One region of the Pseudobacter sp. genome, then DNA from elsewhere that is predicted to be linked to it. Evidence: riboswitches for the same ligand, from Rfam matches in the RefSeq annotation. Region 1 holds a riboswitch; each other region holds the start of a gene.
The links. Region 1 has a riboswitch for S-adenosylmethionine ahead of ACTHMC_RS27715 (SusC/RagA family TonB-linked outer membrane protein). Riboswitches for the same ligand answer to the same signal wherever they lie in the genome.
Positions count from the first base shown of each region.

Region 2: it holds a riboswitch for S-adenosylmethionine, as region 1 does, so the genes downstream of both, ACTHMC_RS26650 (trans-sulfuration enzyme family protein) here and ACTHMC_RS27715 (SusC/RagA family TonB-linked outer membrane protein) in region 1, are expected to answer to the same signal.
Region 3: it holds a riboswitch for S-adenosylmethionine, as region 1 does, so the genes downstream of both, ACTHMC_RS05750 (RteC domain-containing protein) here and ACTHMC_RS27715 (SusC/RagA family TonB-linked outer membrane protein) in region 1, are expected to answer to the same signal.

Region 1 is NZ_JBQCGW010000309.1:16,295-20,475, reverse strand. Features, by position in the region: gene ACTHMC_RS27715 (SusC/RagA family TonB-linked outer membrane protein) at 1-2,040, opposite strand, end outside; SAM riboswitch class I at 2,345-2,453, opposite strand; gene ACTHMC_RS27710 (RNA polymerase sigma factor) at 2,764-3,372, shown strand; gene ACTHMC_RS27705 (FecR family protein) at 3,464-4,181, shown strand, end outside.
Region 2 is NZ_JBQCGW010000300.1:79,326-83,506, forward strand. Features, by position in the region: gene ACTHMC_RS26640 (homoserine dehydrogenase) at 1-524, opposite strand, end outside; gene queF (preQ(1) synthase) at 562-1,002, opposite strand; gene ACTHMC_RS26650 (trans-sulfuration enzyme family protein) at 1,012-2,202, opposite strand; SAM riboswitch class I at 2,447-2,563, opposite strand; gene ACTHMC_RS26655 (porin family protein) at 2,667-3,314, opposite strand; gene ACTHMC_RS26660 (OmpA family protein) at 3,365-4,042, opposite strand.
Region 3 is NZ_JBQCGW010000059.1:1,849-6,029, forward strand. Features, by position in the region: gene ACTHMC_RS05735 (LA_2272 family surface repeat-containing protein) at 1-334, opposite strand, end outside; gene ACTHMC_RS05740 (FecR domain-containing protein) at 353-1,354, opposite strand; gene ACTHMC_RS05745 (RNA polymerase sigma-70 factor) at 1,367-1,930, opposite strand; gene ACTHMC_RS05750 (RteC domain-containing protein) at 2,060-2,638, opposite strand; SAM riboswitch class I at 2,949-3,087, opposite strand; gene ilvA (threonine ammonia-lyase) at 3,190-4,181, opposite strand, start outside.

The sequences.
Region 1 (4,181 bases):
GGAGAGGGCGTCGTTACCGGAAGAACCGTAGCTGGCCTTGAGTGTAAGGGAGCTGAGCCAGTTCACTGATTTAAGGAACTCCTCTTCAGACAAACGCCAGCTGGCGCCTGCAGACCAGAAGGTACCCCAGCGCGAGTCAGGAGAAAAGCGGCTGCTGCCGTCGCGGCGGATAGATGCCGTTGCGAAATATTTTCCGAGATAGTTGTACTGTGCCTGTCCGAAGTAGCTGAGTTTGGCGTATTCATCGGAGGTACCGGTGAAGTCGTTCAGCTGTGAAGCGGCAACGGGCTCATAGAGATCGGCCAGTGCAAATTTCTGTCTGCTGCCGCTGAGGTCGCCGGTCTCCAGTTTGTAGAACTCCTGTCCTGCCAGCAGGTTCAGGTGATGACCTGATTGCAGATTGATATCGTAGGTAGCGATATTGTTGAAGGTGAAGCTGAGGAAGCGCGTATTGCTTTTGCTCACCGTTCCTCCGATCTGGGCATCTTCACCTACCAGTGGGTTGGTGTAGAAATGTGAATTGGAGTTGATATAGTCCAGGTTAAAGCTGGTCTTTACTTTCAGGTTGTGTATGATCTCGGCTTCGAGGAAGGTTCTGGCTGATACGTTCTCGCGTGTGTAGCGTGATTTGTTCAGCGGCTGTGAACCGATGAGGTTGTAGCGTGGTAAAGCTGCATTGGGCCTGTATGCGCCGTAATCGTATTGAACTTCACCTGTGATCGGGTCCAGCTTGTAACTGCCATCAGCATTGCGCTGGTAGATGGGGTAAAAGCTGGGGATGGTTCTTCCGAACAGGACCACATTTGCCTGTTTGGAATCGGAGGAAGTGGGATAGTCCTGTTCAGTGGAGCTTGCGTTCAGGTTCAATCCTGCTTTCAGCCATTTTTTAGCCTGGATGGTGAGGTTGCTCCTGAAGTTATAGCGTTTGAAACCTGATCCCAGGTAAGCGCCTTCATTATTCGTATAACCGGTACCTATATAATAGGTGGTTCTGTCGGAACCGCCGCTGATATTCAGTTGTGCCTGTGTATATTTTGCGGGTTGCAGCATGGCTTCTTCCCAGTCGTCATTCCAGAGCGGGGTAGCGCCTGCCACCAGTTTACCGTCTGTGCCAACGGGTTTGGGAAATGCGGAGCCGTAAGGGTTGATGGCAAGATCCGTAACCAGGCGGTCAGAAGCTGTTTGTGCAGCCTGTGCTGCTGTCTGGCCGTTGCTGAGGGCTTTATTGCGGAGGGCTTCCCAGTAGAGTTCAAAGTATTGGTTGGTGCCGATCTTGTCGTAGTCTTTCGTTGCGCGGCTGCTCCATCCCTGGTTGACCGTTGCATTTACGGCAATGTCTTCTCCTTTTCTTCCCTGTTTGGTGGTGATGATGATCACGCCGTTGGCGGCGCGTGATCCGTAAAGGTTGGCGGCAGCGGCATCTTTCAGGATGCTCACGGAGGCGATATCTGCGGGATCGAGTGCATTGATGTCGCCATCATAAGGGGCACCGTCGATCACAAAGAGCGGTGCGCTGGAAGCATTGATAGAACCTACGCCCCGGATGCGGATGGCGGAACTATTACCAGGCTGTCCGTTTGCGGAAGTGGTCTGTATACCCGGCGCAAGCCCCTGCAGGGCATTGGTGAGGTTGGGAGTGAGCCTGTTGTTGAGTTTGTCTGAACTGATCACGCTGACAGCTCCCGGATATCCCGAGCGCTTTACAGTGGTATAGGCAACGGCCACCACTTCTTCGAGGGTGGAGTTGGAAGCCTTCAGTAAAACGGTGATATTGTTATCAGATTTTACATCCACTTCAATGGTCTCCCTTCCAACAAAGGAGATGGAGAGCACTCCTTTTCCTTCAGGTAATTCCAGCTGGAATTTCCCCTGCGCATCAGTGGTGGTGATACCGGAGGTTTTACCCAGCGTAATGGTTGCCCCTTCGAGGGGTTGTTTGCTTTCAGCAGTCATCACAACACCCTGGAGGGTCCTTTTTTGTGCATATAGCCCGATGCTGACGAGTAGGGCCAGCAGGAGCGTTACATTTTTTTTAAACATGTGTATGTAGAATTAATAGTAGACATGATAATCCCTTTCCGGTGTTATGCCTTTTTTATGCATATCAGCGGTTGTGCAATCCCGTTAGGGATGCGTCAGTTTTTTACTTAGTGTTTTATTGAGATGGGTGGTAACCTATCCCATACAGCAGCAACAACAACGGTATTGCATGCTCAGGGGTGTTGTGCAAATTGAGGGCAGCGGGAAAAAAACATGTTTCATTTCAGTGTGACTTTTAAATAGACAACAATCAGCCAGAAAACGATGCAATGGAAAGTAAACAGATATGCAGGAGTATTCAACTACCTCATCTTTCTCCTTTTCAGGAGCAGGAATCAGCACCTTATACTATGGGTTTGTACAGGTTGCCAAGACGTCAAAGGGCCTTTCCCTCGGTCTGTTCTGGATAAGTTGTTGTGAAAGAACTGTTGTTTGAGGATGCAAATATAGAAAGCATAAGTTAGTCTACCAAAAAAGTAGGGTAATGTTTGCCTGAAAGATTTTTGAGTGGTCATATTCAATGATCGCAGTGTTGAAATGCGGTGCTGAATTGAACAAACTTATCTGGTAAAGGTTGCGGAGTAAGCGTAAAGGATTTTATGAATTGGTGTGAACTGCCCGCTGAAAGCCTTGCCGGGCCTGATACGTCGATGATGGATGTACCCTCCATTCTGCAATTTTAAATTCAATTATTTCATTTTCCTTATTTTTAGGGCCCTAACAATGACTAGTAAACTGCACCCTGAAGAAGAATTGCTCCTGCAAAGAGTAGCTGATGGCGATGAGATCGCTTTCCGCGAATTGTATGACCGTTACAGGGAGAAAATATATTCATTCGCTGTTCAATTGACAAAGTCGGAAGACAAAGCGGATGAAATAGTGCAGGAAGTTTTCATGAAGTTATGGGCCAATCGCAACTCGCTCCAACATGTTCAGCACTTCAGTGGCTGGCTTCACCGGATAGCACGGAATCTTTTTATAGACGCGTTGAGGAAAATTGCCCGGGAACAGGTTGCCCGGAAGGAACTGCTATATCTCAAACAGGACAGTACGGCTGTTTCTCCTGACCTGTTGCAGAACAAAGAGCTTGCAAATGCCCTGCAACAGGCGTTAGGTAAGCTCTCACCTCAGCAGCGGACCATTTTTGAAATGAGCAGGATACAGGGGATGAAGCGGGATGAGATCGCCAGGGAACTGAAACTTTCTGAAAATACGGTGAAAGTGCATCTTACCCGTGCATTGAATTCCATCAGGGAATATCTCAGCACTTATCATCACTCCGGCCTGTTGGTGCTGTTACTGATGTTCCTGGCAGAAAAAAATATCCAATAAATTTTATGGATCCGGTAATACCAGTTGGAATTACCATCGTCTTATCATGGTCCGGTAGACTCCGGGCCAATTAATCACTGATTTTCTTACCATGAAAGAAGACGAAAAGTTGCTGGGGTCGCTCATCAGAAAATACATTGATGGAACTGCCTCCGGCGAGGAGGTGCACCAGTTGATGGTATGGATCGACAGTAAGGAGGGAGCTGGAATGGACGAGGTTCTCGAAGCCTGTTTCGAAGAGGAGGAAATTGTGTATCTCCAGCGGGAAGGAAAGGCTGAAGAGATCTTTCAGGCCATTGTCCGTTCGGGAAAAGCAACAGTTGTTGCAGGCCCGCTGAAGCGGAAAAGGTGGCTGCACTATGCAGCTGCGGCATCCATCGGTCTGCTGATACTGGCAGGTATCGGTATCTATGAAATGAGCAACCGGCAGGATAAGCCGCTGGTAATAACCCCGGAGGTACAGGATATGATGCCCGGCCGGGCTGGCGCTGTGCTCACGCTCGCAAATGGCAAGCAGATCATACTTGATGATTCATCCACGGGACCTGTGACCATTGAAGGGAATGTAACTATCCGGAAAGATGGCACCACGCTGCGTTACGTGCAACCTGATCCCGGAGTGGGTGGAAATATCATCAATACTATTCGTACACCTGTGGGACGGGATTATTCGCTGGTGCTTGCTGATGGAAGTATGGTATGGCTGAATGCGGGGTCTTCTATCCGGTTCCCTGTTGGATTTTCCGGAAAAACCCGCTCTGTAGAGATCACAGGTGAAGCGTATTTTGAAGTGGCGAAGAATGCCGCCA
Region 2 (4,181 bases), on a different contig from region 1:
ATGAGCGCATCGCGGAAGTTCAGGTTCTCCTCGAACATTTTGGTGAGGATGAAATTGGTGGAACCGTTCACGATGGCTTTGATAGAGTGGAGGAGGTCATTGTCGTAATACTCTTCCAGGTTGCGGATCACGGGGATAGACGCACAGGCGGCGGCTTCGCAGAGGAAGGAGCGGTCTGTTTGTTTCTGCAGTTCCAGCAGTTCGGGCAGGTGCTCAGCAATCATTTTCTTGCTGGCGCTCACCACATCCTTTCCGTTCTTCAGGGCAGTGGAAACAATATTGAATGCATTCTCTGATTCATTGATCACTTCCACGATCACATTGATCTCGGGGTCGTTCAGCAGAACATCTTTATCCGTAGTGAACAGAGAATCTGGTGCGTTGCGTTTCTTTCCGGGGTTCTTGATACAGACTTTCTTTATGCTGGCTTTCAGAGATGGTGTCTGCTGAAGCACTTTATAAAGTCCTTCGCCTACTACACCAAAACCGAATAAGCCGATCGTCAGTTGCTTATGTGCGTCCATCGTTGATGATTATATATTGATAGTTGATTTGATATCGTTACATGGTTACTTCCCATTCGTCTTCAATGAGCTTCCAGTCATTGAAGGACTCATTGCCGCCGCGGATCTTCCAGTCAGAATCGATGGTCAGTTTGGAACTGATGCCACCCCTGGGGTTGCAGATCATTACGAGGCGCATTCGCGTTGGCTCGTAAGCTGCCTGGAGATCATCATAAATGATATTGATCAGCCGCTCATAGGAAGCAACGATATTGCGCAACTGGAAGATGTATTGCTTGAGTGATTTCAGTTCTATCACTTTCTTTCCGGGGTAGAAGGTGAGGTAGATCACGGCAAAGTCCGGTTGCTCTTTAACACCGAGGAATGTGAATTCCGGGATCTTGATCTTTATCTCGTACGCCTGGTCTGTAGGGTTCGGGATACCTTTCAAAATGCTACGGTCTATGTCTTTGTACGTTTTTAAAACTTCTGTGCTCATATACTTGGCTTAACAGGCAATTGTTTGCTTGCCTGTGTTGATTTTTTCCAGTTTGGCTGCGCTTGTATTGAATGCCTGTTCAAGGTCGCTGATCAGGTCCTGTACGTCTTCCAGGCCAAGGCTGAGCCTGATGAGACTGTCTGAAACACCCGCCGCCTGGCGCTTTTCAGCGGGGATGGATTTATGCGTCATGCTGGCGGGGTGGCTCACGAGGCTCTTGATGCCTCCAAGGCTTTCTGCCAGTTTGAAGAGCTGTGTGGAAGTTACCAGTGCAGTGGCTGCATCGATATGATCGGCCTTCAGCGAGAAACTCACGATGCCACCGAATCCTTTGGATTGTTTTTTCGCCACCTCATGGTTGGGGTGGGAAGCCAGTCCGGGATAATATACTTTATCAACGGCAGGATGCTGCTCCAGGAATTTGGCGATGGTGAGTGCGCTCTCACAATGCTGACGGAGGCGCAGGTGCAGCGTTTCGATGCCGCGGATCACCAGCCAGCTGTCGAATGGCCCGAGGATATTACCTGTTGCATTCTGAAAGAATTTGATCCTTGCTCCGAGCTCGGGGTCTTTGGTTACAACGAGGCCTGCAATGAGATCACTGTGGCCGCCGAGATACTTGGTGGCGGAATGCACCACGATGTCTGCTCCGAGGAGCAGGGGCTGCTGCAGGGCAGGAGTGGCGAAGGTATTGTCTACACAGAGCCAACAATTACTGGCCTTTGCGATTTTAGCGATGGCCTGAATGTCTGAGATCTTCAGTGTTGGATTGGTGGGTGTTTCCAGCCAGATCAGTTTGGTATTGGGCGTGATGGCGTTGAATACTTTTTCGGGATCGGTTGTGTCCACAAAATTGATCTTTACGCCAAACTGTGCATACACCTGTGTAAAGAGGCGGTAAGCGCCGCCATAGATATCATCTACCGCCACGATCTCATCGCCTGTTTTAAGGAGTTTGGCAACGGCATCGATGGCTGCGAGGCCTGATGCGAATGCGAGGCCTGTGGAGCCGCCTTCGAGCTGAGCGATGAGAGTTTCCAGTGTGGCGCGCGTGGGATTGCCACTGCGTGCATAATCATAGCCTTTGTTCACACCCGGTGCTTCCTGCACAAAGGTGGAGGTCTGATAGATAGGTACTGATACAGCTCCGGTCAACGGATCAACGGGAATGCTGTGAATGAGTTGTGTTGTCGCTTGCATGATAAACAGTTTTTGTGATGAGTGCTGATGAATGTGTTTTTTTCAGTGCGCACCATCGTTGATGATTGTGATTAAACAGTGTTCTGCGACAGCCATTATCAAGAGTGGAAAACGATCGGGAGAGTTGTTCTGCGCGGCTGCGGAGGCTGGCAAGCTTTCCTGCAGGGGCAAAAAAAAACTCTTCCGATAGTCAGGAAGAGCTTTTCAATATGTTTTGAAGGCGTATTGTTTGAAGCTATTATCTGACTTATCAGTCCGCTGTTAAGCGGTGGTATTGGCACCTTTTCCTCTGTTTTTGTAAACGGAGAATAGGTTGTCAAGGCTTCATCGGGCCATTTCCCTCTGCCTTTCTTGATAAGAGATGTAAAAAGAACTGGTGCAAAGATAATCAGCAATCTGATATAAACAAAAAAACCTGGAAACCGGAGTTTCCAGGCCTATAATAACGGCGGAAAAGAGACCGTTTAGAATCTGTATCCTACAGAAACACCGAAACCGGTATTCTTGGTTTTGCCTTCAGGCTTTTCTCCCTCGAATTTCGGGGCGAGATTGAGCATGCCTAACTGGGCATTGAGTTGAACAGAGAATTTGCTGGCGAACTCGTACCCGAACAGCAGGTTACCACCGGCGTCGATACGTTTCATCGGAACTTTACCTACGTAATCAGCAGCTTTTGCATCGTTCGTGAATTTGATATCGGCTTCGCCGTCATCACCTTTAAACTTGCCTGTTACGCCGATACCTACGTAAGGTCCCACACCCATCAGGAGTTTGCCCTGACCCAGGTCAGCTTTGTAGAGGAAGTTAACAGGAACTTCAATATAGCCGATGTTTGCTTTTACGTCACCGGAACCTTCCAGTTTTGCGCCTTTGGTGCTGAAAAGCACACCTGGCTGAAGGAAGAACTCGTCAGCAAGAGGAATTTCAGCATTCACTCCAACATTGAATCCGGTTTTGAGTTTGTTATTGTATTTATCGCCACTTGCATCTTCACCTGTCAGATTCTGAAAGTTTACACCTGCACGAACACCAAAAGTGGTTTTGTTCTGTGCCTGCGCTGCACCTGCCATCAGAGCTAAGATTGCGCTAAGAGCCAAAAATTTCCTTTTCATTTGCTTGGTTTTTGTTTAAGAATTGGTTTGTTTTTAAGGGTTGTTTATGATTACTGATTTGCTTCTTTCTTAGCCTCATTCTTCATTTTCTCATTGGCTGTGATCAGGAAGTTAACGCGACGGTTCTGTGCGCGGCCTTCGTCTGTATCATTGGTTGCAACCGGAGCTGATTCGCCATAACCTTTTGTAGTTACACGTCCGCTTGCAACACCATTCCTGGTGAGGTAACCAGCTACTGAAGTAGCTCTTCTCTGAGACAGCTGCATATTGTACTCATCGGTACCCCTGCTGTCTGTGTGGCCCTGAACCTCGATATTGGTATCAGGATAATCTTTCAGGATGGCAACCAGCTTTTTCAGACTTGCTTCTGTTGAAGGAGTCAGGTCAGCTTTGTCGTAACCAAACAGTACTGCATTCTTATCTGCAAACTCAACAACGATACCTTCGCCTACACGCTCAACGGTGGCTCCGGGTACTTCGTTCTTGATCTCAGATGCCTGTTTGTCCATTTTTTTTCCGATCACAGTACCAGTAACACCACCCACTGCGGCCCCGATGATGGCGCCCAGTGCCGTATTCCCTGCCGCTTTACCGATCACCGCACCTACTGCGGCGCCGCCGGCCGTTCCGATTACTGCTCCTTTTTGTGTTTTGTTCATGCTGCTGCAGCCTGCTAAAATCACAGATACTGCCATAATTCCTGTCAGGGTGTTTTTAAGTTGTTTCATAAACTTTTTTTTAAATGTAAATCAAGGTAAACTTCCAATGAACTGATTGTTCGCTAATTATTCAGAGCAGGCTAAACGAGGTCACAAAACTCATTAAAATTAGCAATACTACATACAGTAGAATATCCACCTGATCTTG
Region 3 (4,181 bases), on a different contig from region 1:
GGATGGGCCTGCGGCGGATGATGATATAGTTACCGCTTTCCTTGAACTCATACCCCTCATTGAAAAGGGTATTGAGAATATAACCTACAGACCTGCTCTGCACATTGAATGTAACCAGGCTGTCCTTACGGAGTATATTACTGTTATATGAGAAATAAAAATTTGCCTTATTACTCAGGATCTCCAGTACATGGGCCAGTTGCTGGCGATTCACTTCCAGCGTAACGATGCGGTTCAGCGGCGTCTGTGCTACACCTGACTGATAAAGGAAAAGAAAAAAAAGAAGGAACAAAGCGCAAAGGCCTTTCTTTTTCACATTGGTTATTGTTGTCATGCTGCTGCTATACTATGCCTATTTCAGGATGATGAGAGAATCCTTTTTACTTAAGTTTATCTGCGGAAATGTTTCCTGTATAACATTCAATACTTCTTCTAGAGGCACATTATAAAAGGGAACATCGATCTCGAGGCTTTTCAGGGCAGGATTTTCTATAACGATATTTACGTTGTAAGCTTCATTGAGCACCTGCACCAGTTTCCAGAGCGGCGTATTGTCGCAGACAATTTCGCGGGTACGGTAGAATTTATAGAACTGATCCGTTACCGGTTCCTTGGTGAGCGCAGAATCATTTGCTTCGATCTCCAGTTTTTCTCTCTGTTTCAGCTGCACTGATTTTGAATCATGCTCCACTTTCACCAGTCCGCTCTCCACAATCACTTCCGTTTTTCCATTGGCACTTTTTACATTGAAGCTGGTTCCCAGTACAGTGATGGTCACATCATTGATGGTAACGATGAAGGGTTTTGATATATCCGGTTTCACCTGGAAGAAGGCTTCCCCGTTGAGTTTTACATTTCGTTTATTTCCTTTGAATTCAGCCGCATAGGAAATGGATGAATTCCTGTTGAGTGTAATAACAGAGCCATCGGGCAGGGTTTCCGCCTTTGCTTCAGCGGTGGCGGCCAGTACCACCTGCTTGCTGTTACTGTTACGGAAAGGCACCAGGATATAATACAGCAAAGCGGCAACGCCCACCAGCATGATCACAGCAGCGGCCACGCGGGTATCATACCATTTTTTGCGAACAGGTTTCACCACGGTCATCACCGGGATATCCTGCTCACCCGAGACCCGCTGCTGAAAGCGTTTCCAGGCATCGTTCTCATCCGCTTCGGTTGTAACAGCCAGTTCCTGGCTCCGGTCCCAGATGAATTTGAACTGTTCAAAATACTGCCGATGCTCCGGATCTGCATCTATCCAGTGCTCCACCTCACGGCGCTCACTGGCAGAAGCCTCATCCAGCAGGAATTTCACCAGCAGGTCATCGCTCATATTGTAAAATTCGGCATTCAATCAGTTTTCGTTTTAGAGGTTGGTCAGGATTATCAATAACAAAGGCAGGAAGTCCACCAGTTTGCTGCGCAGCAACTTCAAGGCCTTCCCCATCTGGTTTTCTACTGTTTTGATGGAGATACCCAGTTTGTTGGCTATCTCCTGGTACTTGAGCTCTTCAAAACGGCTCATCTGGAAAATGGTGCGGCACTGTTCAGGCAACTCACTCATCGCTTTCCTCAGGTTCTGTTCAAGGTCGCCCAATAATATTTTTTTGGATGCAGTTTCTGTATGTTGCTGGTTCATCTGGTAAGTGGCATGCGCCTGATAGGCCATTTTCACTTTCTGATGTTTGATGTAATTCAGGCTTTCATTGTAAACAGCCCTGTAGAGGTAGGCAGTGAGGGAGGTCTCTATATCCAGCTGTCCTTTTCTTTCCCAGATCTTGCAGAATACATTCTGGACCATCTCTTCGGCAGCCATATCGTCTTTAACGATGGTATAGGCATAAGAGTGCAGGCTCTTAAAATGACTTTTAAAAACTTTCTCAAATGCCGTTCCCAGCAGATGGGTTGAACCTGCTTCTGTTACTGCCATTCGTAGACTTTGTGTTCTGGCTCCAAATATAACTGCTTCGCCCAATTGACCTTTAGGATATATGACAACCGGAAAATGGTTTACCCCTATGGCAGCATATAAGTTTGAACAAAAAATAATGCGGCAACATCAAAATGATTGGGACTCAACATCTTCTATCTTGCTTTTTACATAGTTGAGGTACTTATCCCGGGCCAGGATGGCGGCAAAGAGGCCGTCGTGCGAGGAGCTTGCCCTGAATGGATTGGTAGCGGTATGGCTCCGGTAAGCCTGCATCGTGGATGTGGCGTTACGGGCTGCGCGTACAAAATAGACTTCGTCCATTTCCGTATTGCCGGTCTTGAAATACTGGTAGATTTCTTCGTTTTCCCGGAGGAATTTTTCGGCATGACGCAATTCCTTTTCCCAGAAATTACGGACCTCGTGGAGGTCGCTCCCGGATTCGGGATGAAAGAGTGTGGCCTTATAAACCAGGGCATAATATTCCAGCATCCCGGTAAAGGCAGGTTTAACCGTTTTGAAGAACCAGATCTCATCATGGAGAGACCTGAACTGACGGTGATTCAACAATTCCAGTAAGGCATTCCAGTTTCGTTCACAAGTTTGAAAACAGCATTCGATCTGCTCCTTTTCGGTATCATGCCGCTTACCACAGTCATCCATCTCAACCAGCATCTGTTCATACAGTTGACGATATTGTTCTTTCATAGCTAAGACAGTTAAAGCAATTCCTGCCAATGTTGCGTTCGTAACATGTATTACCCTGACCAAAGTGTAATACTCCAACAACTGTCCTCTAAACTGTAGTAAAAAAAAGCAGGGAAAGTAAAAACAATCCCTGGTTAGACCAAACGGTCACATGAGAAAATCTACTATTAAACAAACTTTACTTTGCAGCGCCAGTACTGGGTTTCAGAGATAGGCGCAAACAAAAAAGCTCACCTGATTTACGTCAGATGAGCTTCAATTATATAGGAATGCCCGTTACAGGCATTGTCTTTCTTGAAAGCTATACTCTGACTTATCTATCCCCTTTCAGGGGCAGGAATTGGCACCTTTTCCATCAGTTTTACAAACGACGATGCATTAAGTTTGCTCTGATGGAAGGTTGTCAAGGCGTCATCGGGCCCGTTTCCCTCTGCCTTTCTTGATAAGTTATTCCTTAGAACGTGGCAAATATATACAGTCTTATCCTATCAACATATACTTGCCCGAATATTTTTTTATTGTGTTTCTACTACACTTAATTACCGAACCTGTTACACCAGATATCCGAAGAGCGTATCATCCTTGTTCAACTCGGTGTAATTGATCTGAAACAACTGCATTTTCTGCAGCAACGCCTCATAATCCGCACGGTTCCGCAACTCTATACCTACCAACGCGGGCCCGGTTTCCTTATTGTGTTTCTGATAATATTCAAAGCGGGTGATATCGTCTTCCGGTCCCAGTACATCATTCACAAATTCCTTCAGTGCGCCAGGTCTCTGGGCAAAGCGGATGAGGAAGTAATGCTTCAGCCCTTCATACTGCAGGCTCCGCTCCTTGATCTCCTGCATCCGGTCGATATCATTGTTGCTGCCACTTACCACACAAACAACTGTCTTGCCTTTGATCTGTGCAGCATAATCATCCAGGGCAGCGATACTCAATGCGCCTGCGGGTTCCACCACAATCGCATCTTCATTGTACAATTTCAGGATGGTGGAGCATACCTTTCCTTCGGGCACCAGGTGCATTTCATTCAGCACTTCGCGGCAGAGTTCGAAGGTGATATCTCCTACCCTTTTCACGGCAGCTCCATCCACAAATCTTTCGATATTGTCGAGCGTCACCGGGTGACCTGCTTCCAGCGCGCGTTTCATACTGGGCGCGCCTTCCGGCTCAAGGCCAATGATCTTTGTTTTGGGAGAATAGGTTTTGAAATAGGATCCAACGCCGGCACTGAGGCCGCCGCCGCCAACGGGCACAAAGAGATAATCGATATCACTCTGGTCTTCCAGGATCTCCACGCCTACAGTGCCCTGGCCTTCGATGATCCGGAGATCGTCAAACGGAGGGATGAAGGTCATGTTATTGGCTGCTGTGAATGCGCGTGCAGCTGCAGCGCAGTCGTCGAATGTATCTCCCACCAGCCTCACTTCAATGCTGTCTTCCCCGAACATCCTGGTCTGGGTGACTTTCTGGTTGGGAGTAATGATGGGCATGAACACCACACCTTTTGCATTCAGTCTTTTGCAGGAGAAGGCAA